Regions from separate parts of the Clostridium felsineum DSM 794 genome, predicted to be linked through region 1. Evidence: riboswitches for the same ligand, from Rfam matches in the RefSeq annotation. Region 1 holds a riboswitch; each other region holds the start of a gene.
What was found. Region 1 has a riboswitch for S-adenosylmethionine ahead of CLFE_RS22300 (NifB/NifX family molybdenum-iron cluster-binding protein). Riboswitches for the same ligand answer to the same signal wherever they lie in the genome.
Positions count from the first base shown of each region.

Region 2: it holds a riboswitch for S-adenosylmethionine, as region 1 does, so the genes downstream of both, CLFE_RS08010 (methionine ABC transporter ATP-binding protein) here and CLFE_RS22300 (NifB/NifX family molybdenum-iron cluster-binding protein) in region 1, are expected to answer to the same signal.
Region 3: it holds a riboswitch for S-adenosylmethionine, as region 1 does, so the genes downstream of both, CLFE_RS20745 (trans-sulfuration enzyme family protein) here and CLFE_RS22300 (NifB/NifX family molybdenum-iron cluster-binding protein) in region 1, are expected to answer to the same signal.

Region 1 is NZ_CP096980.1:4,812,517-4,820,971, reverse strand. Features, by position in the region: gene CLFE_RS22310 (hypothetical protein) at 185-505, shown strand; gene CLFE_RS22305 (carbohydrate-binding protein) at 589-2,514, opposite strand; SAM riboswitch class I at 3,092-3,199, shown strand; gene CLFE_RS22300 (NifB/NifX family molybdenum-iron cluster-binding protein) at 3,268-3,606, shown strand; gene nifH (nitrogenase iron protein) at 3,627-4,448, shown strand; gene CLFE_RS22290 (nitrogenase component 1) at 4,461-5,927, shown strand; gene CLFE_RS22285 (nitrogenase component 1) at 5,928-7,226, shown strand; gene CLFE_RS22280 (radical SAM protein) at 7,244-8,140, shown strand; gene CLFE_RS22275 (hypothetical protein) at 8,152-8,455, shown strand, end outside.
Region 2 is NZ_CP096980.1:1,702,314-1,710,768, forward strand. Features, by position in the region: gene pflB (formate C-acetyltransferase) at 1-1,671, shown strand, start outside; gene pflA (pyruvate formate-lyase-activating protein) at 1,682-2,395, shown strand; gene CLFE_RS08000 (FeoB-associated Cys-rich membrane protein) at 2,452-2,604, opposite strand; gene CLFE_RS08005 (PilZ domain-containing protein) at 2,804-3,199, shown strand; SAM riboswitch class I at 3,381-3,484, shown strand; gene CLFE_RS08010 (methionine ABC transporter ATP-binding protein) at 3,561-4,523, shown strand; gene CLFE_RS08015 (methionine ABC transporter permease) at 4,523-5,179, shown strand; gene CLFE_RS08020 (MetQ/NlpA family ABC transporter substrate-binding protein) at 5,195-6,013, shown strand; gene CLFE_RS08025 (ribonuclease H-like domain-containing protein) at 6,327-6,995, shown strand; gene CLFE_RS08030 (hypothetical protein) at 6,982-8,451, shown strand.
Region 3 is NZ_CP096980.1:4,472,217-4,480,671, forward strand. Features, by position in the region: gene CLFE_RS20740 (trans-sulfuration enzyme family protein) at 1-835, opposite strand, end outside; gene CLFE_RS20745 (trans-sulfuration enzyme family protein) at 849-2,006, opposite strand; SAM riboswitch class I at 2,082-2,183, opposite strand; gene CLFE_RS20750 (hypothetical protein) at 2,454-3,155, shown strand; gene CLFE_RS20755 (hypothetical protein) at 3,254-3,532, opposite strand; gene CLFE_RS20760 (PTS sugar transporter subunit IIC) at 3,638-4,993, opposite strand; gene CLFE_RS20765 (glycoside hydrolase family 1 protein) at 5,052-6,461, opposite strand; gene CLFE_RS20770 (PTS sugar transporter subunit IIB) at 6,486-6,794, opposite strand; gene CLFE_RS20775 (PTS lactose/cellobiose transporter subunit IIA) at 6,820-7,140, opposite strand; gene CLFE_RS20780 (sigma-54-dependent transcriptional regulator) at 7,382-8,455, shown strand, end outside.

The sequences.
Region 1 (8,455 bases):
TACATGAGAAGAGGTTGAATTTTTCTTTTCATCTGGTGTAAATAAATATAATTTTTACAAAATAGGCTATCTAACTCAAACTCATAAAGCAATTTATTGTGAGAAAATCGTTAAGGGAAGTAATAAAGAAAAGACAAGAAAGGTTATAGGGTTTCCTTTTAAAGATATCTTGTCGTTCCTTATTATGCTAGGTGCAGCATTCTTTTTAGCATTAATTTCACCATTTATTAAATTGAAAGTATTCATACCAACGAACATAATTGCTATTCCCAAATTCGCTTATTATTTTGCGAAATATGGAATGAAAAATGGTATTTGGTTTTCGGTTAAAAATGAAGACATATTTGCTTTGATTATGGGGATTATAGGTTCATTAATGATATTTTTTATATATTTAATTGAGAAGCGAAAGTTCGATGATTTTTATAGAACTTATTTTTGTGCTCAATTATTTTCGATTTGTGAATTAGGAGTACTTATATGTGTAGTTTTTAATTTACAATAAAATAAACTAATACTATAAGAATTTTTTGAACTATATATCAGATAACTATTTCACAGTATTTATAAGTTTTCATATATTAAGTGTCAATTTTTAGTTGAGGAAAAGTTGTAATTATTAGAATTATTATTGTCCCAGGTACCTGACTGATTTTTAAATACCATATTAACAGCATAGCACCCAGAAGGAAGTGTTATTTTTGCAAGCCATCGTCCGTCATTTTGTTTTGTCATAGTTACATCTTGAGGAGCTATAAATCCATTATATCCCCAATGCAATGTTATACTGGAGGATGAGGAGGCTAAAGTTCCATTGTAATAAATAGATATTTCTTTACTTGACTGTGGTGCTGGGGATACTTGTACATTAGGAATATTATTGCATACATTTAAAGTCCAATTATTGTTGCTGTTGTTATCCCAGTTAGTTCCATTGGTAAAACAGAAATTTAATGTATTTGCTGAATTAGGTATAGTTATACTAGTTTCCCAAAAACCATTTGAGTCCTTTATCATAGATAAGTTTTGTGTGTTGTTCCAGCCATTAATACCTAAGTGCAAAGATACATTTGATGAGTTTGTTAGGCTTCCGTTATAGTAAATTGTGAAAGTATGTCCTTTAACTAAATTACTGCTATCGTAATCGATTTTGTAATCTGCGTGGGGGATATAGTTCGTAACAGATCCATTATTGTAGAGTATTATAATTGAATTTGCAGGTACTGTTCCTGTTAATATTCTACCAGAGGCAACAAGAGAAGCCGCTTTAGAGCCATGGTTGTTGTATTGTCCATCATTTAAATTAGTTGGGGAATTTAAATTAAAACTATCGCCATCATTTACAATAACGGTGCCGTTATCACCTCTTTCTATAAGCATTGCTTTGTTGTTATTTTCCAAAGTCAAGTTTTCATTTTGCCCAGCCATTGCATTATGAAAATCATTGATAGCTACAACGTCAGAATCGTTCCAAAGATTATCACCTTCACTTCCTATACTTTCTGTTGGTCTATCAAAAAATAAAGGGACAGAGCCAGATCGTGAAGCTGCTATTGCCCAACCAGCTTTTCGCTGCCAGTCTGTTAGGTCTTTACTTGTACCATTTTCGTATTCATCATGGGTTTCAACAAAATCTACACATTTATTATTATCAAGTCCACCCATACCTTTCGCATCAGTAAAATCTCCCAATTTAACTGCTTTTCGAAGAGATGCATCATAGCTGCTTGCTTCAACATTCATAAGGCTTTCATAGGCTGAAATATTATCTACTTTTCCATCTTGAAGGACTTCACCATAAATATATAGATCTGATTTATTGTGGAGGCTTCCTAAAACATTTTCCCAATAGTTGCTCGCCCATGGGGTATTGGCGTCTAATCCTAAGTCTGTTTCTATGTGTTTAGCAGAATCAAAACGGAAACCGCTTGCACCAGCATCTATACATTGGTTTAGAAAGTTAATTGCTTTCCCCTGAACTGCGGGATTTTGAGTATTTAAATCAGGCATTCCCACACCTTTTTGGGTTATGTCTTCTCTATTATTCCAATCATTGCACTGTCCATTATGATGATAAAAACTTGGATCTTTGAAACTTGAATCTACTTCAGGAGCAAGTTCATCTTTATTTCCGTTATTAGCCATATGATTCATTACAGCATCCACAATTATGGATATGCCATAGTTTTTTGCTTCACTGCAGAGATCTTTAAAATCCTTATAACTTCCAAGTTGAGAGTTTCCTATGGATTGATTTGTTGGTTGATATAAAAGCCACCAATCGGAACTATTTATACTACTATTTTTTGTTCCCTGAACTGGAGATACTTGAACAGAAGTATAACCTGCAGCTGAAATATTAGGAAGTTCCTTTTTTATGTTGTTAAACGACCAATCGAAAGCATGAAGTATAACACCATTTTTAATATTTTTTGAAGTTGTTCCATGGGTCATTATTTTTGCGTTCACCTTAATTGAATTAAATGCACAATTATACCCAATTAATGTAAACATCACAGAAAGTGATAGAATTTTTATTTTTAAACGTTTACACAAAATATACTCATCTCCATATTAAAATTATAATTTTATTTGTGTCAGCTAGCTTGTTTATGAGCACACCCCCTTAAAGTTGTTATTTTACAAAGTATAAATTATTGTTTTATGTCTATTATTATGATACAAAATATAACCATTTCAGTCAATACATTACATACATTATAAGAATTATATTATAATTAATTATTAGTAAGGGAAGTGCTTTTTAACATGAATTATAGATATGTTGAGAGTGAATTGATTTTAGCTCAAGAACTACAAAAAGCGGGAGAGTATGAGCATTTAAGGCAAATGTATAAAAAGTTTTATGTAAGCATCCCATGAGATTTAAGGCACTTTTTGAGGTAGCAGATAATTTATATTATGAGAAAAAGTATTTGACAATAAAAAGACATACTGATATAATGATATTCAATAAAACAAATAGGAATACTTGGAATACAAAGTTGACTAGAAAAACTAGAGGCTGTGTTTACGCTATTATTGAGAAATAGTGTAAACGCGGCCTTTTTATTTAATTTAATATTTATAGTGCTTATCGAGAGAAGCTGAGGGACTGGCCCAATGAAGCTTCAGCAACCAGTATGTTTCGTTTGCATATAAGGTGCTAATTCCAGCAGGTGTACCTGAAAGATAAGGCTAGTGCAAGCAAAAGCTTCATTTAGTCTTATCTAAATGTAGCTTTTTTTATAAAGGAGGTGGATTTATATGAGCTATAAAATAGCAGTGGGTAGTGGAGATGGGGTTTATGTAGATCAACATTTTGCAACAGCACTACAATTTTTCATATTTGAAGTTAAGGATAAAGATTATAATTTTATTGAAACTAGAAAAAATATAACAAATTGCCCATGCAGTGATTTTCATAAGAATAAATTTAAACCATTAATAGAGAAAATAAGTGATTGTAGAGCATTGTTAATAGGAAAGATTGGACCTGGAGCTGAAAATATAGTTAGATCACATGGAATAGATGTATATGATATACATGAAGCTATAGATGTAGCATTAGAAAAACTTATTCAATATTATGAAAGACAAGCTTAAATGCAGAGGAGGAAGAATCAATGAGACAAGTAGCTATTTATGGAAAAGGTGGAATAGGAAAATCAACTACAACACAAAATCTTACAGCAGGGTTAGCAGAACTAAAAAAAAATATAATGGTGGTAGGATGTGATCCAAAAGCAGATTCAACTAGATTATTATTAGGAGGTTTAAATCAAAAGTCAGTACTAGATACGCTTCGTGAGGAGGGTGAAGACGTAGATTTAAATAATATTTTGAGAGTTGGTTATGGAAATATAAAATGTGTTGAATCAGGTGGACCAGAACCAGGAGTTGGTTGTGCAGGAAGAGGAATTATAACATCAATAAATATGTTAGAGCAGTTAGGCGCATATACAGATGATTTAGATTATGTATTTTATGATGTACTTGGCGATGTTGTATGTGGTGGTTTCGCAATGCCAATACGTGAAGGAAAAGCACAAGAAATTTACATAGTTGCTTCTGGAGAAATGATGGCCCTATATGCTGCCAATAATATTGCTAAAGGTATAAGAAAATATGCAAATACTGGTGGAGTAAGACTTGGGGGGATTATTTGTAACAGTAGAAAAGTATCCAATGAGTATGAGCTTTTAGATGCTTTTGCAAAAGAACTAGGAAGTCAACTAATTCATTTTGTCCCTAGAAGTCCAATGGTTACTAAGGCAGAAATCAATAAACAAACGGTGATTGAATTTGATCCAAAGGCGGAGCAGGCAGATGAGTACAGAATATTGGCTAAAAATATAGATAATAACGACATGTTTGTTGTTCCAAAGCCCATGACACAGGAAAGATTAGAAGAAATATTAACAGAATATGGATTAACAGATTTGTAGGAGGTGGATTTAATGCCGATTAATTTGAAATTAGGAGCAGTTCCAACAAGGGAGAATAGACTTGGGTCAATAACAGGTTATAATGGTGATTTGCGTGATGTTGTAAATAAATCTAAGTGTGGAACTTTAAAAAATAGAGAGAGATGTTTTAGTCAGTCTAGTTCGTGTAATGCAGGATGTGCATTAGCACAGTTAGCAGGAATTAGAGATGTAGCAGTAATAAATCATGCACCTTCAGGGTGTACAGCTATGGCATCTGGAGTAGATGTAGTAAATTCTCAACTAGCAACAAAAAGAGGAATTCAAAATTCTACAGTATTTGTAGGAACAGATATGAATGAAAAGGATACTGTATTTGGTTCAGCAAAAAGTTTAAAGAAGATTGTAGTAGAGACATATAAGAGATACAAGCCTAAGGCAATTTTTATAGGAACCTCTTGTTTATCTGGGATAATAGGTGAAGATGTGGATAGTGTTGTTGAAGAACTTAAAGAAGAAATACCGGTACCAATAGCAGCAGTCCACTGTGAGGGTTTTAGATCAAGAATTTGGGCAACGGGTTTTGACGCTAGTGATCATGCTGTGCTTAATAGTATTGTAAAGCCGCCAGTTGAAAAAAGAAATACTATAAACTTTAAGAATTTTTTTGAAAGTGAAAGAGAAAATATAATAAAAATGTTTAAGGAGTTTGATGTAGAACCAGTATTTTTATATCAAAATTCTACAATTGAGGAATTATCACATTTATCAGAAGCGTTAGCAACGGTAAGTATTTGTGGAGTGCTTGGAAGTTATCTTGGAAATGGACTGAAGGAAAAGTATGGAGTTCCATTTGTAAATACAATAAATCCTTTAGGTATTGCAGGCTTTGAAACTTGGCTTAGAGAGATTGGAAGAGTAATTAATAAACAAAAAGAAGTGGAAGCTTATATAGAAAGAGAAAGAGCAAAGTACATACCTAAAATTGAAGAAGTTAAAAAAGAGCTTAAAGGACTTAGGGCAATTTTAGGTATGGGACCTGGATATACTTATGAAGTAGCCCGTGTATTGCAAGAACTAGATATGGAAGTTGTGTGGGCGGCATCATGGCATCATGACAAGAAGCATGATAGTGGTAAAATTCCAGCACCACTTGAGTATTTGGGGGAAAATTCCCCATACAATTTTAAAGTTAGTGTGGCAGATCAGCAAAACTATGAAATATTAAACATTATTAATGAATATAAACCAGATATATATTTTTCAAGACATCCAGGGACTACTGTTTGGGCAATAAAGCAGGGAGTGTCAGCACTTTGTGTAAATGATGAATATATGATATTTGGCTATAAAGGAACTTTGGATTTTGCATATACAGTTCTGGATACTATAAAAAATAGAAGTTTTGAAAAGAATTTAGCGGCAAGGGTTACACTTCCATACACAGATTGGTGGTATAAGCAGGATAATTCAAAATTCTTGAAGGGGGAGGCTAAATAAATGGCAAAAATTTTAGATCAGCCTAGATATAAATGTGCATTAACAGCTATGCAAACAGTTCATGCAATACAAGGAGCAATTCCTATACTGCATTCTGGACCTGGTTGTGGAGGGAAACTTCATAGTGATTTTGGAAGCTCAGGTCACTTTTCTTTTCATATATTTCCCTGTACAAGTATAAGTGAAAAAGAAGTTGTATTTGGTGGAGAGAAGAAACTAAAAGAGACTATTGAAAATGCACTAAAAGTAGTAGATGCAGAGTTATATATAGTATTAACAAGTTGTACTTCAGAAGTTATTGGAGATGATGCGGGGGAGGTGGTTAGAAGTTTTAGCGATACAGGTAAGCCTGTTATATATGCTTCAACACCAGGTTTTAAGGGAAATAACTATGTTGGACATGAATGGGTAGTAAGTGCAATAATAGATCAATATTTGAAGCCAGCAGATAAAATTACAAAAGGATTAGTAAATATATGGGCAGGAGTTCCACAACACGATCCTTTTTGGCTTGGCAATTTAAGAGAACTTGAAAAACTTGTTGGGGAACTTGGATTGATACCAAACACTATATTTGGTCATGACAGAGGTATAAAAAATATAAATAAAATTCCAGAAGCAGAATTTAATTTGCTAGTTTCACCATGGCTGGGATTGAGTAATGTTAAACAATTGGAGAAGAAGTTTGGAACACCTTATATGAAATTTCCTAGTATTCCAATAGGAGCAGCAGAAACGAGTAAATTTTTAAGGGAAGTGGGGAAATTTGCTGGAGTCTCTAAAGATAAAGTAGAGGAAATAATTAAAAAACATGAAGATGAATATTACTACTACATTGAAAGATTTGCCGATGTATTTTTAGAGACAAGGGTAATGTCTAGAAGATTTGTTGTTGTGTCAGATGCTCAATATACTTTAGCATTTACTAAATTTCTTACTAATGATTTTGGGTTGTTTCCAGACAAGCAGTATATAATTGATGACACGCCAGAAAAATATAGAAGTGAAGTTGAAGGATACTTTAAAGATTTAAATTATGATATTGAAGCAGAAGTTGAATTTTTAACTGATGGTAATGAAATTCATAACAATATAAAAAATACAGATTTTCATGGGTATCCATTAATAATAGGAAGCTCTTGGGAAAAAAAGGTAGCCAAGGAGACAAAGGCACATTTTTTAGCGGTGTCTTGGCCACTGAATGAAAGACTAGTAATTAACAGTTCTTATGTTGGTTATGCAGGAGGACTTAAATTACTTGAAGACATATATTCTGTAGTTCTAACTAGATTTAACTAAAGTTAAGGGGTGGAAAAATGGCAAATACAGGTCCGTTCGATAGAGAAGAAAAATATAAACATTTATCTAATTTACATCCATGTCTTGGAGGAGAGGCACATTCCAAATTTGGAAGGCTTCATCTTCCCGTAAGTCCTACATGTAATATTCAATGTAAGTTCTGCAAAAGAGATTGCAATAATAATGAAGATAGACCAGGGGTAGCTAATGGAATACTAGCACCTAAAGATTCAGTTAGCACAGTTAAAAGAGCATTAGAGCTATGCCCTGAAATTACAGTAGTAGGCATTGCAGGTCCAGGAGATACATTAGCTACAGAAAATGCTATAGAAACTTTTAAATATGTAAATGAAGAATATCCAGATTTAATAAAGTGCTTAAGTACAAACGGATTGCTATTAGAAAGGTATGCAGAGGAACTATATAAGGTTGGAGTAAGTACTATAACAGTAACGGTTAATGCAGTAGATCATAAAATTCAAAGTCAAATAATATCACACATAATATTAGATAAAAAGATTTATTATGGAGAAGAAGCAGCTAAAATACTTATAGATGCTCAGCTTAGAGGCATAAGAAAGATAAGTGAATTAGGAGTTATTGTGAAGGTAAATACAGTATTAATACCAACAATTAATGATAAACATATTGAAGAAATAGCAAAGACCGTTAAAGAGGCTGGTGCCAAACTTTACAATATAATACCATTAATTCCACAACATGATTTAAGCCATATTCCAGCACCAACCTGCATGGAACTTGATAGTGCCAGAGCTAAAGCGGAGAAATATCTAGATGTATTTAGACATTGCAAACACTGCCGTGCAGATGCATGTGGTATACCAGGTCAGAGAGATTTGTCAAATCAGTTATATGGAACGAGATTAGATTTAGAAACATTTTCACATGGTTAAGAGGTACTAATATGGTAGATGTTATGACAAATTATGGGATTTTAAAAGGTGTAAGTATAGCACAATATTATACAACTGGAGAAATTAGTGAATGCACACTAAAGGAATATTGCGAGCTAAAAACTGAAATAGGAAGCTTTGTACCAAGATTTGAAGAGGATGGTATACGAACTAAAAGTACAAGTACTGTAGCATTTTATAGAAGTGGAAAATTGAAGAGCGTTGCTTTAAATTCAAGAGAAATGGTAGTTACTCCTATTGGAAATATAAAATCGGAATTAATAACCTTTTATGAAAATGGAAATATAAAAAAGG
Region 2 (8,455 bases), 1.8 Mb from region 1:
GAAAAGAAAAAAGCAGATTTAAAAGAATTAAAAGGCAATATGCTTGAAGATTTAATAAGAAGAAGAGAAGAAGTGTCAGAACAAATAAAAGCGTTAAAAGAAATGAAGTCTATGGCACTTAAATATGGAATAGATATATCAAGACCGGCAGCAAACGCTAAGGAAGCTGTTCAATTCACTTATTTTGGATATCTTGCAGGTATAAAAGAGAACAATGGTGCAGCTATGTCCCTTGGAAGAGTTTCAACATTTTTAGATATATATATTGAAAGAGATTTGAAAAATGGAGTTATAACTGAAAAAGAAGCACAAGAGATAATTGACCAATTTATAATAAAATTAAGATTCGAGAGACATCTTAGAACACCTGAATATAATGAACTTTTTGCAGGTGATCCTAATTGGGTTACTGAATCTATAGGTGGTATGAGTGTAAATGGAGAAACTTTGGTTACAAAAAATTCCTTTAGATTCCTTCATTCATTAACTAATTTGGGACCAGCTCCAGAGCCTAATATGACTGTACTTTGGTCAAACAAGCTTCCTGAAGACTTTAAGAAGTATTGTGCAAAGATGTCAATAAAAACAGACGCGCTTCAATATGAAAATGATGATATAATGAGACCTATATATGGAGATGATTATGGTATAGCTTGTTGTGTATCTGCAATGAAAATAGGTAAACAAATGCAGTTTTTTGGAGCTAGATGTAACTTAGCTAAATCTTTATTATATGCTATAAATGGTGGAGTAGATGAAAAGAAATTTGATTTAGTAGTACCTAACATAGAAAGAATAGAGGATGAAGTACTTGATTATAATAAAGTTAAAGAAAACTATTTTAAGGTTATGGAGTATGTAGCTAAGTTGTACGTAAATACTCTTAATTTAATACACTATATGCATGATAAGTATGCCTATGAAAAAGGGCTTATGGCACTTCATGATACAGAAGTTCATAGATTTTTGGCTTGTGGAGCAGCAGGACTTTCTGTAGCAGCAGATTCTTTAAGTGCAATAAAATACGCAAAGGTAAAACCTATTAGAAATGAAAATGGAATTGCTGTAGATTTTGAAATAGAAGGAGATTTTCCTAAGTACGGAAATGATGATGATAGAGCTGATGATATTGCAGTTGAAATAGTAAACAAATTTATGTCTGAGTTAAGAAAAACACCTACTTATAGAAATGCAGAGCATACATTATCAATATTAACTATAACTTCAAATGTAATGTATGGTAAAAAGACAGGAGCAACACCAGATGGTAGATTATCAGGAGAGGCTTTTGCACCGGGAGCTAATCCTATGCACGGAAGAGACAAAAATGGAGCATTAGCATCTTTAAATAGTGTTGCTAAAATTCCATATAGAGATGTTTGTCAGGATGGAATTTCAAATACATTTTCTATTATTCCAGATGCATTAGGAAAAAGTGAAGAAGATAGGAAAAGTAATCTAGCAGCTATTCTAGATGGGTATTTTGAGCAGGGGGCACATCATTTAAATGTAAATGTATTTAATCGTGAAACACTTTTAGATGCAATGGAAAATCCAGAAAAATATCCTACACTTACAATAAGGGTATCAGGATATGCAGTTAATTTCGTTAAACTTACAAGAGAACAACAGATGGAAGTTGTTAAGAGAACATTTCACGAAAGAATGTAGAGGTGTTAATTTGGGAAAAATTCATTCAATAGAGACAATGGGACTTGTTGATGGACCGGGAATAAGAGTTGTTGTTTTTTTGGCAGGATGCAGACTTAGGTGTGCATTCTGCCATAACCCAGATACGTGGAATATTAATTCTGGAGAAGAAATTTCTCCAGAAGATTTACTTAAAAAAGTTAAGAGATATAAAAATTATTTTGATAGATCTGGTGGTGGAATTACTTGTTCCGGCGGTGAACCTTTAATGCAGCCAGAGTTTTTAAAAGAATTTTTGAAGTTATGTAAAGAAAATGGAATAAACACGACAGTTGATACAGCAGGCTTTGGATGTAACCACTATGAAGAGATTTTAAAGTATACGGACTATGTTCTTCTTGATATAAAGCATATAAATAGTGAGGGTTACAAAAATTTAACTGGTGGAGACATGAATGAGTTTTACAAATTTGTTTCGGAAGTCAATAATTCAAAAGCAGTAGTCTGGATAAGACATGTTATGGTACCGGGGATAACTGATAATTATGAAAGTATGGATAGACTTGCAAAAATAGTACAAAAAGTTAAAAGAGTTGAGAAAGTTGAAATCTTACCATATCATACTCTTGGGATAAAAAAATATGAGAAGCTTGCAATAGAATATAAACTAAAGGGAATAAAAGATATGGATAAAGATACAGCATCAAAATTCGAAGAATATGTTAATGAGAAACTAAAGAAATAATTATATGAACCCCCTTTAATTATTAAATCATATCTTAATAATTAAAGGGGGCTTTATTACTTATTTTTTTTAATTGGTGAGCAGCCACTACAGGATTTTGAGCCACTACAGCAACTACAGTCTCCTTTTGCACTTTTCTTGAAGCTTTTATAAAAAATGTATAAGGCTGAACATATAATAATAAGTGTTATTAGTATTTCAATAATCATAAAAACTCACTCCTTTTAAGTACATACAAAATCACTAGAAATGAATATCATTTTCAATTAAATATTATCATTTAATCGTGATGATGTCAACAGAACTTAAGTTAACAATATTGAAAATATATTTCGAATTTTGTCGAAACATGATATAATATATTTATTAATTTGGTAACTGTACATAAATTCAGAAGGAGGAATTTATATGGTATTGGTCTCTACGTCAGATATTGATGATAGGAATAAACTCTGCAGGTACAAAACTGAAAAAAGAGGTAAAGTAAGAAAGAGAATTGAACTAGAAATATCATATCCTAGAGTAAATGATGAAAGTATTTACGAAAAATACAAAGGAGAAGAGCCACTATTAGAGGCAGTTAATATATCTGAATTTGGAATAGGTTTTAAAAGTAAGCTGCCGTTAAAATCAGGTGATTTTATAAGTTTCCTTCTTAGTATTGATGGAAAACCATCTTTTTGGTGCATTTCAATGATTAAATGGGTAGGATATAATGACAAATCATATGTAATTGGGTGCGAATTTATATCGTTAAATATGCAGCAGATAAGAGTGATAAGAAATTTTGTTGATAAGGATTAAATGCTGAAAATGTAGATTTAGCCTTAATAGTATTAGTTTTCTTTTAAGGCACTATTTTTAAAAACAAAAACATATTATTTTGATTGGAAAAATATATTTTGTGTATAAAATGGCTAAATTCGTATTGACATTTAAATGTAGACTAACTATAATATTAACTAAAGAATTAATAAAAATGGTGCACTTATCAAGAGAGGTGGAGGGACCGGCCCTGTGAAGCCCAGCAACCTGTATATATTTTATTACAAGGTGCTAATTCCTACAGCGCTAGCTGAGAGATGAGAATATATTTGATTTTAAAGTCAGAGTTTATTCTCTGGCTTTTTTATTATTTTTTAATCTAATGAGAAAGGTGAATGGCATGATAGAAATAAAGAATGTTTCCAAATACTTTTCAGGGAATAAGGTTCTTAAAGATGTTAACCTTAAGATTAAAGGTGGAGAAATATTTGGAATTGTTGGACATAGTGGGGCTGGAAAATCCACATTACTTAGATGTATTAATGGACTAGAAACTTATGATGAAGGAAAAGTAATAGTTAGTGGTAAAGAGCTGAAAGAAGTTCAAGGAAAAAGTCTTAGGGAATTTAGAAAAGAAATAGGTATGATATTTCAAAATTTTAATCTGCTTAATAGAAAAGATGTATATCATAATATATCATTACCACTTGAGGTTTGGGGAACTGACAAAAATAAAATAGATGCTAGAGTCAAAGAACTTTTAGAACTTGTAGATTTAAGTGATAAAGTAAAGAGTAAACCTTCTAATTTAAGTGGTGGACAAAAGCAGAGGGTAGCTATCGCAAGAGCATTGGCATTAAACCCTAAGATACTCTTATGCGATGAGGCCACATCGGCGTTAGACCCTAATACAACAAAATCTATATTAAATTTATTAAGAACAATAAATTCAAAATTAGGTATAACAATAGTTATTGTTACACATCAAATGGAGGTTGTTAAAGGAATATGTGAAAGAGCTGCCTTAATAGACGGAGGAGTTATAAAGGAAATTGGAGAAGTTGAGGAGCTATTCTTAAATCCAAGTGGTGAGATGAAAAAACTTATAGGACAAAGTGATGATGAGGTTCTACCTAAAGAAGGAATAAATATAAGAGTAATATTCCCTAAAAATAGCAGTGAAGGAGCTTTAATAACTTCCATGGCAAGGGAACTTAATGTGGATTTTTCAATTGTTTGGGGAAAACTTGAAAAGTTTAGAGATAATGTTTTGGGAAGTTTAGTTATAAATATTTCTGAAGGTGACAAGGAAATTATATGTAATTATTTAACTTCGCATAATGTAGTTTGGGAGGTGGCATAATGAGTACAGCAGAGATATTGAAACAAATTCTACTACCTTCGCTTTGGGAAACAATTTACATGGTTTTTGTAGCCACCTTATTTTCTATAGTAATTGGATTTATACCAGCAATAATACTTGTAATAACAGATGAAAATGGACTAAAACCAAATAAAATAGTATATAAGATATTAGATTTTATAATAAATATGCTTAGATCCTTCCCTTTTTTAATTTTGATGATTGCTATATTTCCATTTACAAAATTACTTACAGGAAAACAAATAGGTACGACAGCAGCAATAGTCCCATTAACTATTGGAGCATTTCCTTTTGCAGCTAGAGTTATAGAATCTTCACTTAAAGAGGTAGATAAAGGAATAATTGAAGCAGCTAAATCTTTTGGTTCAAGTAATTTTCAAATTATATTTAGAGTTATGATAAAGGAAGCTATGCCTTCAATTGTCCTTGGAATTACACTTACAGTTATCAACATAATAGGATATTCAGCTATGGCAGGAGCAATAGGAGGTGGTGGCCTTGGAGCTGCCGCTATGCAATATGGCTATAATATGTTTAATACAACCGTCATGGTTTATACAGTAATAATACTTATGATTATTGTTCAAATATTACAATCAATTGGAAACTTTATCTATAAAATGATGATTAAATAAATAGGGGGAACAAATATGAAAAAGAAATTATTGGCAGCACTTTTGTCAGGAGCAGTTTTAGTTGGAGCATTAACAGGCTGCAGCAGTTCAGGTTCAAGTAATTCTAGTAGCAACGATAAAAAAACAATAGTAGTAGGGGCAACAGCAGTTCCACATGCAGAAATCTTAAATAATGTTGTAAAACCAATATTGAAAAAGGAAGGCTATACATTAAAGGTAAAAGTATTTACAGATTATGTAACTCCAAATACAGCACTCAATGATGGTGATTTAGATGCAAATTATTTTCAACATGTGCCTTACTTAAACACATTTAATAAGGAAAAACATATGGATTTAACATATACAGTTAAAGTTCATATTGAACCTATGGGCTTATATTCTCATAAAATTAAAAAATTAAGTGAACTTAAAGATGGAGATGAAATAGCTGTACCAAATGATTCAACAAATGAATCAAGAGCACTTAAATTATTAGAAGAAAATGGAGTAATAAAACTTAAGAAAGCTGATCTTGTTACTAAACTTGATATAACTGAAAATAAGAAAAATATAAAAATAAGAGAATTAGATGCAGCACAGCTTCCAAGAGTTCTTGGTGATGTAACAGCAGCAATAATTAACTCTAATTATGCAATACAGGCAAATTTAAATCCTACAAAAGATGCAATTGTTTCAGAACCTAAAGATGCACCATATGCTAATATCCTTGCAGTGAGAAAACAAGATAAGGATAAACCTTATATAAAAGCTTTAAATAAAGCATTAACATCTCCAGAGGTTAAAAAATATATTAATGATAAATATAAAGGTCAAATAGTACCTGCATTTTAATAAATATGTGTATAGAAGACTTTAAAGAAAAACTTTAGAGTCTTCTTTTTTTAATGTTATTATAGTTGAAATTATGATAAAATACATAAATAGCATTAAATAATTATAGATATTATTTTAAAACAGAATAAATATGTATAATGAAAAAAATTACATTATATGGTATAATGTAATTGCTTTAAAATAGGAAGTTTAATAATTTGTAAAGTTTAGAAATTAATTGGCGTAGAATATAGGTTTTTTACGGATTTAACTTATATATTAATTTTAGTCAGTGATTTTCTTAAATTAAGAAAAAAAGAGAGTGATAATTTTGATTAAAAGAAATGCTGTAACAAACATAAAAATTGATGAATATGTTGATAGGTTTAAAGTGGAAGGCGAGAATAAAATATATTCTAAGGCGTTATTTTTTGATTTAGAGCATTATGTCTATAAAAAGCCTATATGCATTGGAGTGTTTGGGTGTGCATATTATGATGAAGAAACTAAAAATTTAAAGACAACTCAGTATATGATAGAAAATAGAAAGGATTCTGAGGAAATATTAAAAATTGCAGAAGAATACTTTATTAAAGCTAAAATTAAACTCAAAAAGGAATACATAGTTACATTTTCAGGTAATAATGATTTTACAGTTGTAAATTATTTATTTAAAAAAAACAATATAAATATGGAGGTGAATAAAGAATTTAAGAGTATTGATTTACAAAAGGAATATGAAAAGGTTACTAAAAAATGTGTTGGACTTAAAAATTTAGAAAAAGTATTTGAAATAAACAGAGAAAGTGAGATTATAAGTGGATCTACACTAGCAAAGACTTTTGGAAAAATTGTTAAGGATGAGGAATACTCTTTAAGAATGCCTGAAGAGAAAAAAGACAAGATACTCCTTTATAATAGACAGGATGTTGAAAGCTTATTTAATATGATTACCACGTGGAACAAATATGTGAAGGAAGTGGATGATGCTGAAAAGTAGTATTTTAAATATTTTAAGCAATAGAATTAATAAGGTAATAGTATTTAGAATTTGTTTCATACTCGCACTTATTACAGCTTTTGTTTTTGGATTTAAACTAAATGTTATAAATGATGGTTTCTGGCATATAAAGGTTGGAGAATATATTATAAAAAATAGTATTATACCTCATAGAGATATATTTTCTTGGTATGGAATCCAAAATAAACTAGAGTGGATAAGCCATGAATGGTTATTTGGTATTATAGCTTATTTAATATATAAAATTAAGGGATTTGCCTCTGTTATAATTTTTTTAGTAATAATAAATTTGATAACATGCATTACATTATATAAATTTGCACTAATAAGAAATAAAAATAAAGTGATATCTTTAATAATAATGTGGGTTTACATATTTGCTAATGCTAATGATATTTTTTATAGACCATTATTAATATCAAAATTTTTATTATTAATAATATTTATATTACTTGAGAATAAAAAATATATAGCAGCATTATTTACTCTGATTTTAGGAATTAATATTCATGGGGGAGTTTATCCGCTTTATTTAATAGTTTTTGCGTATTATACAATTCCTAAAAATTATAAGTATTTTATTGCAGCACTTATAGGTATATTTATAAATCCATATGGATATAAGCTTTATGAATATACTTATTTAGCAATGAGAAATAGTGATATAAATAGATACATAAATGAATGGGTTATAACGCCATTATATGCGTATAAATTAGCTTTGATTGTAATTTGTATAACAGTGTGTGTGCTTGCTGTTTGCAAAGTCAAATTTAGAGATTTTTTAATATGTGGAGCATTAATAATATTGGCTATAAGTGCTAAAAGGCATATGTTTGTAATATGCATATTTGTTTTTCCCATTATATCTACTTATGTTATTGATTTTTATCATGATTTTTTTGATAAGTTTTTTGAAAAAAGCTTAACGGCTAAAGTTAAAAATTTAGAAACCAAACTAAATTATATAACATGTGCGATTCTTATAAGTGTGTTATGTATGAAGTCTATTTTTGATGCAGGTAGTTACTTGCTGTATGTAAACGTACAAAATTTAACAAAGGTGGTTTATAATGTAGATTGCCCAGTTAAGGTTTGTGATTATATAAATACTCATGAAGAAATTAAAAATTCCAGAATCTTTAATGATTACAACAGCAGCCCGTATCTTATATTTAGGGGAGTAAAAACATTCGTGGATACTCGTGAAGATTTATTTACGTATAATTTTAATAGAACAAATGCATTTGTAGATCAGATAAAAGCGTTAAATGATTATAATTATATGATTTATGTATTCAAAAAATATAAGATTCAATATGCTATATTAAGAGATGATATGAATAATACAAAACTTCTCAGAGATAATGATTGGACTTATAAAATCTATGATGATAATACTTATTCGATATTTGAAATTAATAGTTATAAGTAAAAAA
Region 3 (8,455 bases), 340 kb from region 1:
TTGGCATTCCTGGATAATACACTCTATCTACAAATTTGTTTAGTAATAGCCATTTTGCTAGTTCTGTGGCGTTATTTTGCTGATAGTTAAGTCTAATCTTTAGGGTCTTTATTCCTCTTAATAATAGCCAGGAGTCCTGTGGGCTTAGTACTGCTCCAAATGCATTTTGAACGAAATATATTTTATCTGCTAGTTCTTTTGTTTTTGCAACAACTAATCCTGCTATTATATCACTGTGTCCATTTAAAAACTTTGTAGCGCTGTGAACTACTATGTCTACTCCAAGCTCTAGTGGTCGCTGAAGATATGGGGACATAAAGGTGTTGTCTGCAATTACTAAAAGGTTAAATTCTTTAGCAAGCTTTACGATTTCTCTTATGTCAGTTACCTTCATTAATGGGTTAGACGGTGTTTCTATATAAATAGCTTTTGTGTTGTCTTTTATTGAGTATCTTACTTCTTCTATGTTGGTTGTATCAACGAATTCACATTCTACTTCAAATTTCGAAAAAAATTCTGTTGTTATTCTATATGTTCCTCCATAAACATCCTTAGGTACAATTATGTGGTCATGAGCTGAAAAAATGCTTAATACAGAAGATATTGCAGCCATACCTGATGAAAATGCAAAGCCTTTATAGCCACCTTCTAATAGTGCTATAGTTTTTTCCAATGCTTCACGTGTTGGATTTCCTGATCTTGAATAGTCATAAACTATATTTCCATCTATGTTTTCTTGGTGAAAGGTAGAGGTTTGATATATAGGTGTTGTGATTGCTCCTGTTCTTTTATCTCCTTCAAATCCACTGTGTATAAGTTTAGTTCCGAATTTCATTTAAATTTCCCCCTTATTTTGTGCCGATAGCTCTTTTCAAATCTTTTATTAAATCCTGTGCGTTTTCAATTCCTACTGAAAGTCTTAAAAGTTTATCTGTTACTCCTAAGCGCTGTCTTATATCGTCTGGTATATCTGCATGGGTTTGTGTGTATGGATAGGTTATTAAACTCTCTACCCCTCCAAGGCTTTCAGCAAATATTATGACTTTTACTCTTTCAAGAATTTTTTCTACAGTTTCCTTACTGTCTACATAAAATGAGATCATACCTCCAAAACCAGATGCTTCATTTTTTAAAATGTCATGACCTTCATGCTCTTCTAGACCTGGATACAAAACCTTGATCACCTTTTCCTGCTTTTTTAAAAAATCTGCTATTTTGATGGCGTTTTCCTGCTGCCTATCAAGTCTTATATGAAGAGTTTTTATTCCTCTTAAAATTAGCCAACTGTCAAAGGGTGCTAGCACTGCTCCAATGGAATTTTGTATAAACCTCAATTTTTCAGTTAACTTCTCATCATTTAAAATAACAAAACCAGCTAGGGCATCATTATGTCCACAAAGATATTTAGTTCCACTATGAATAACTATGTCTGCTCCTAAGTTAAGAGGTTTTTGATAGTATGGTGTCATAAATGTATTGTCTACTATTAGTAGTGCATTGTGTTTTTTAGAAAGTTTGCTAACCTCTTTAATATCCGTAATTTTCATAAGTGGATTTGTTGGCGTTTCTAAATATATAGCTTTTGTGTTGTTTTTTATTTCTTTTTCTATGTTTGAAATATTCGTTGTATCTGTATATGTGACTTCAATACCATAATTTTTATAAATTTCTTCAAATATTCTATAGGTTCCACCGTACAAATCATCTGATACAATTATGTGATCTCCACTTGCAAATATAGTGAGTATACCTGATATTGCAGCCATTCCAGAAGAATATGCAAGACACGCTTTTCCGTTTTCAAGGTCTGCAACAGTTTTTTCAACTTCATCTCTAGTTGGATTTGCTGTTCTTGAGTAGTCATATCCTGTGCTTTTATTTAAGCCCTCATGTCTAAAGGTTGAGCTTTGGTATATTGGATAACTTATAGACCCAGTTCTAATCTCAAAACCACTTCTACCGTGAACAGCTTTTGTTTCAAATTTTGTACACTCTATATCTTCCATAATTTTTTTCCTCCCATTTTATAAAAAATAAAACTGCTCCTTATCCATAAAAAATAAGAAGCAGTTTTAAAAACATTCTCATCTCTCAGGATAAACCTGTAGGAATTAGCACATTTCCAAATACATGGATGTTGCCGGACTTCATAGGGCCTATCCCTCCGTCACTCTTGATAAGAAACAATTTATTTAGTTTTCGTATTTGTTTAGTATGATTATTATATACCTTATTTATAAGAATGTCTAGTATTTTTGTATTGTATAATTCTATAATTTAAAAATTGCTGTCTCAAAGGTCTTCCTTTGGCATTTTTTTTATGTATTTCCTCTTGACTCCTATATTTCTGCAAATTATAATATGTTTTATACATAAAATTTAATGTTGTTTATAATCTTTTTAAATAATGTTGGTGAAAATATGTATTTTTTTACAGTAGTTACAAAGGATGTGTGGTTACATTGAAGAAAAAGAAAAAGATATTAATCGCAGCTGCAACCTTGTTAGTTTTATTAACTACAGGATGTTCAAGTAAAAAACAAACTTCTGACAACACTTCAACCGTAAAAGCCGCTACCAAAGCCAAGCAAAAATGGGTTCTTAGCGATACTACCGCTGACCTAAAATCAAAATATAGTATATCCCAAACAGAATTTGTATCTAATGGTCAGGATATTATAAATATATTAAAAGATTTGTGCGATAAAGAAGGAATTACTTATACAACCAATTACAAGTATTCTAAGGGTCATTGGTTATCTTTCGATACTGGAAACATCAAATTAAAAAGTGAAAAGGGACATTCTTATACTATTTCATATACAGGAGATATTATAACTGCCTCCAACACTTCAAATGCTTTTAACAATGTTGAAATTGACGTCTCACAAAAAGATACGGGTAAACCCTTTGATGCTGACTCTTGCAAATTTCTAAAAAAAATCATAGTAAAATTAACTGATAATAACGATTATAATTTTAAAAGCTTTAATGATGCTGTTAAACAGGTGGATAAGGATTGTACTAAGAAAGTTTTATCAGACAGGTTAAAAACCAATTCAAAATCCTTTGAAACTGTACGAATTGTTAAATATAGCGAAAATAAAGATACTTTAGAATATAAATTTGTTACAGGAAAAATGAATTTAAAATAATTTAATAAGACACATTCTAACAAAATATTAGAACGTGTCTTTATATAAAAAACCTTAGATAGTATTGTATGGCCTATTTAAAAAACGCTTTTAAGTTTTTATGCTATCATTCTTTTTACAAATTCATTAACATCTTCAATTTTTAAAAGCTCTTTCTTTTGGAATGCTCTATCTGCTACTCCATTTGACATTTTTAATTTTATATTTAATGGTTGAGGTCCACCGTTTTTCTTTAAATCTTCATAAAATTGAGTATATCTTTCTTGTTCTGTTCCTTCATAAGTGCAATCATTGTAGTTAAAGTAATCTGTTGAAAAAGAATATTCAATTTTAAAATCCTCTGGACTCCCTGTTATTTTTATCTTAAATAATTTCATTTCTAATCCTCCTAATATACTATATTTACTATGTATAACTTGAATTTAATTGTAGGATTAGCCCAAAGAAAGCTTGAGCTAATCCACCAATTAATAATTAATTTTTTACTCTTCTGCCTCTCCAGATATTTCTTCCTGGAAGTATTCTTTGTCAAGTGCCTTAAAGAATGGGAAGTAAACTATAGCTGCTATTGCTATTATTACAAGCTGAAGAACTGCTCCTCGCCAACCTGCTACTATAAGTCCTGATAGTATAGGTGGTGTAGTCCATATCGCTTGAACAGCTGTAAAGCAAGGTACCAAACCAGTATATATTGCAAAGTAAGTTAATATTCCTGAAACAAGAGGGCAAACTAAAAATGGTATAAACATAAGTGGATTCAAAACTATTGGAAGACCGAAAAGAACTGGCTCGTTTATATTAAAACAACCTGGAACTAATGCAAGTCTACCTAACTGTTTAAGACGTTGTGATCTAGCAAATAAGAAACATGCTGCAACAAGTCCTAATGTTATTCCTGAACCTCCTAATGTTATAAAGTTATCTTGGAACTGCTGACATACTATGTGAGCATTTTTTCCAGCTCCTGAAGCTACTAATGCATGACCAGCTTTAAAAACATCCTGGTTTGCTAAAGTGTTTGCTTGGTATATTGATCCCATAACACCACCTATAAGAGTAGCACCATGAACACCAAAGAACCAGAAGAAAGATATAACAAATGGTATTGCTATTGCTCCACCTAATGAGTCCGTTATTCCTTGTAGTGGAATTTGTAATACTTTATAAATCCATTCAAGTGCAGTTTGACCTGTAACAACATTAAAGAATATGAATATACACATTGCACCTGTTATAATAACAGCACCTGGAATTAGTGCTGAGAAAGCATTTGCAACACCTGATGGTACACTTTCTGGAAGCTTAATTCTTATGTCACGTTTTAAGAACCATGAATAAATAAATCCTGTAAGTACTCCAATAATTATGGCAGCAATCATTCCTTTACCGCCAGTCCAGCCCTTAGGTATAACTGCTGAAACTTTATCTGCATGTTTCATTACAACTCCGCCAACTTTATCACCTATGTTAATTGGTGAATAACTTGGCATAACTATTAGAAATGCTACCGCACCCAAAAGTCCTGATGTTACAGGATCTTGGCCTTCATTTTTAGCATATTGAGCAGCTATTCCTATTACTGCTGCAATTGCCATAATATCGAAGGTTGAACCTGAAACTTGACTTAATGGCACTGCCCAGTTTGGCCCAAATATTCCTGTCATCCAGCCTCCCCATGACTTAATTGGGAAATTAGCTATCAACAAAAATATTGATCCAACTAGAGTAAGTGGCATCGTGATTATAACACCGTCTTTTATGGCAGTTATAATTTTTGAATTAGCAAATTTCATTATCGGTGGCAAAATCTTCTCTTGAATGGTATCTACTTTACTCATTATTATAATTCCTCCTCGTATTTTTATATGATATATAGATATTATTAAGTCCTATAAATTATATATTTTCACCTCTCTCTTCTATTACTTTTTTATACCAATAAAATGATAATTTCTTTTTTCTATCTAAGTTATGCTTCTGATCTATATATATAAAACCATACTGCTTTTTATATCCATTAAGCCAACTTAGAAGGTCAATTGCTGACCAAGCATAATATCCCTTAAGATTTATTCCCCTACTTATAGCTTCTTTTATTGCTTTTAAGTGTGCTTCTATAAACTTTATTCTAGGCATATCAAGGATCTCGTCCTCTATTATTGGGTCCTGATCTCCTAAACCGTTTTCAGTAATATAGATTTTTATATCACCATAATCTTTCTTTAATGCCTCAAGTCCAATGATTAGCGATTCAGGTGATATTTCCCATCCCCATTTAGTGTAAACTTTATCGTCCATCTTTACTGTCTTATAGAAGCCATCAAAAGATGCATTTCCAGGTGCCCCTGTTGAGTTTTCTCTTGTTCTTTCTACTTTTTCCCCTGTGTCATAATTTTTTATTACTCTTTGAGGTTGATAATAGTTAAGTCCTATAAAATCATTTAGTGGTGCTGCTTCTTTTAATATATTTAATTCTTCATCTGTCCAATCTGGTAAAAATCCATTTTTCTCTATATTTTTAATTACATACTCCGGATATTTACCCTTTAATATTGGATCGTAATACCATGTAATTTCATATTGATTTGCATGGTAAGCAGCTTTTTTGTTTTCTTCTTTGTCATCAACACTGAAGGCTGGTGAGAAAACATGAGTAATACCAATTTCCCCATATTGGTTTAATTTCTTATATTCAATGACAGATTTTGCATGAGCTGTAAACACATTATGTGTTGCCTGAAAATATTTTTTCACATCTCCTGATATACCAGGTGGATGAGCTCCTGTTAAGTATCCATTACTACAAAATACTATAGTTTCATTGAAGGTAATCCAATGCTTTACCCTATCTCCAAATGCCTCAAAACAAGCTTTTGCATATTTTACGAAAGCATCTACAGTTCTTTTATTAGTCCATCCTCCTACTTTCTCTAGTACCTCTGGCATATCCCAATGGTATAGGGTTACAAAAGGCACAATTCCATACTTTAAACATTCATCTATAAGATTATTATAAAATTCGATACCCTTTTCGTTTACTTCTCCATCTCCATCTGGTATTATCCTTGGCCATGAAACAGAAAACCTGTATGAATCAAGTCCCATCTCTGCCATTAATTTTATATCTTCTTTATATCTATGGTAATGATCTACTGCAACATCTCCATTTGTACCTTCAAAAGTCTTACCAGGTATCTTAGTGAATACATCCCAGTTAGATACTCCCTTTCCATCTTCATTCCAGGCACCTTCTACCTGATATGATGCAGAGGCGGCACCTAGAAAGAAATCTCTTGGAAACTTCATTTTCTACCTCCTAAAATTCGTTTTTTATTTTTCTAAAACTTTTAATACATGACTTAAAACCTTTTCGCCATTAAGCATTCCATAATCTGCTGAGTTTATTACTTCAACTGGAACTCCCTTTGGTTCAAATATGCCCTTTGCTTTTGGTAAAAGAAACTTAACTTGAGGTCCAAGAAGCGCTATATCTGCCTTATCTGCATAATCAGCCATTTGAGCTTGTGGATAAGCCTCTATAAATGCCTCTATATTTTTTGCTGCTGCCGCCTTCTTCATTTTTGTAACCAACATGCTAGTTGACATTCCTGCACTACAAAATAATAAAATTCTAACCATAATTACTCCTCCTAACGTTTACTTTCTATTTATTTGACAAAGCATTTATGGACTTTGTCATTTCAATCATTTCAGTTATAAGATTTTTTTCAGAAATTGTTGTCATTAATTGATCTTGCGCATGTACGAATAGTATTGAAACCTTTAATGCCTCACCCTCCGCTTCTTTTTGAAGCATTGAAGTCTGTATATTATGAGCTTCGCCTATGGCATTGTTTGCCTTACCTATTAATTCATCTATCTCATCATATTTTCCTTCTCTTGCTTTACCAAGTGCTTCATACATGTAACTTCTTGCATCACCGGAATAAATTATTATATTCATTATTATTTGCTCTATATCCATTCCTACCCCTCCAGACAAATACTTTTTTTCTCACTTATTCTTTATAGCAAATACCGTGCCAAACACTTTTTATTATCTATAACCCTTTATTTTAAAGCACTGTTTTTTAGTGTTTGAACCTTATATCTAGTGTTTATATGTAAACATTTTAGTGTTCAAACACTTTTTTGCTGCATGTAGTAATATGTAAATTTTTATTGTATAATCAATATTAAGTAATTTTATATGGGGGTTTTCCAACATGAACAGAAGAGAACAAATATACAATAAATTGTATGATATGCCGGAGAACACTAAAGTAACTGCACTGGAACTTTCCGAAATGCTCCATATGAGTAGAGCAAATGTAAGTCATGAGTTAAACAACTTATGTAAGGAAGGAAAAATATTCAAAACTTCAGGTAGACCTGTTCTTTTTTTTATATCAAACACTATAAACACTAAAATCAAAGAAAATAAATTAGATAAATTCGTAAAAAACAATTTAAGTTTAAAACAAGCCGTTGAACAATTAAAAGCAGCAATTCTTTATCCTCCGAAAGGAATGAATTGTTTGATTCTTGGAAACACTGGAGTAGGAAAATCAATGTTTGCTTCTTTAATGCACGAATATGCGGTTGAAATGGAGGTTAAGGAAAAAACTTCTCCTTTTATAACTTTCAACTGTGCAGATTATAGCAACAATCCTCAACTTTTAACCTCTCAGCTTTTTGGAATAAAAAAAGGAGCCTACACTGGAGCGGACAGTGATAGGGTTGGATTAATCGAAAAAGCAAATGGGGGAATACTTTTTTTAGATGAGGTTCACAGACTACCTCCCGAGGGACAAGAAGCGCTTTTTACTTTTTTGGATAAGGGAACCTTCAGAAGAATGGGGGATGATGAGGTAAGGCACTCCAATGTTTTAATAATATCTGCTACTACTGAAAACCCTAACTCTTCACTTTTAAAAACTTTCACTAGAAGAATTCCAATGCTCATAACAATACCTTCTCTTAATGAAAGAACCTTAGAGGAGAGACTATATCTTATAAAAAGTTTCTTCAAAAATGAAAGTAAAAAGCTTAATCGTGATATATCTGTTTCGCTTAATACTATGAGAGCATTTCTTTCTTACGATTGTCCAAACAATATTGGACAACTTAAAAGCGATGTTCAATTAGTGTGTGCTAGGGCTTACTCCGAATTTTTAACTGGTTCCATAAGAGATGTTAGAATAACTAGCCGTCTTATTCCTATTTATGTAAAGGAAGGACTTTATAAAGAAAAAGAGCATAGAATTCTTTGGAATAAACTTATGGGTGACGAAATAGAA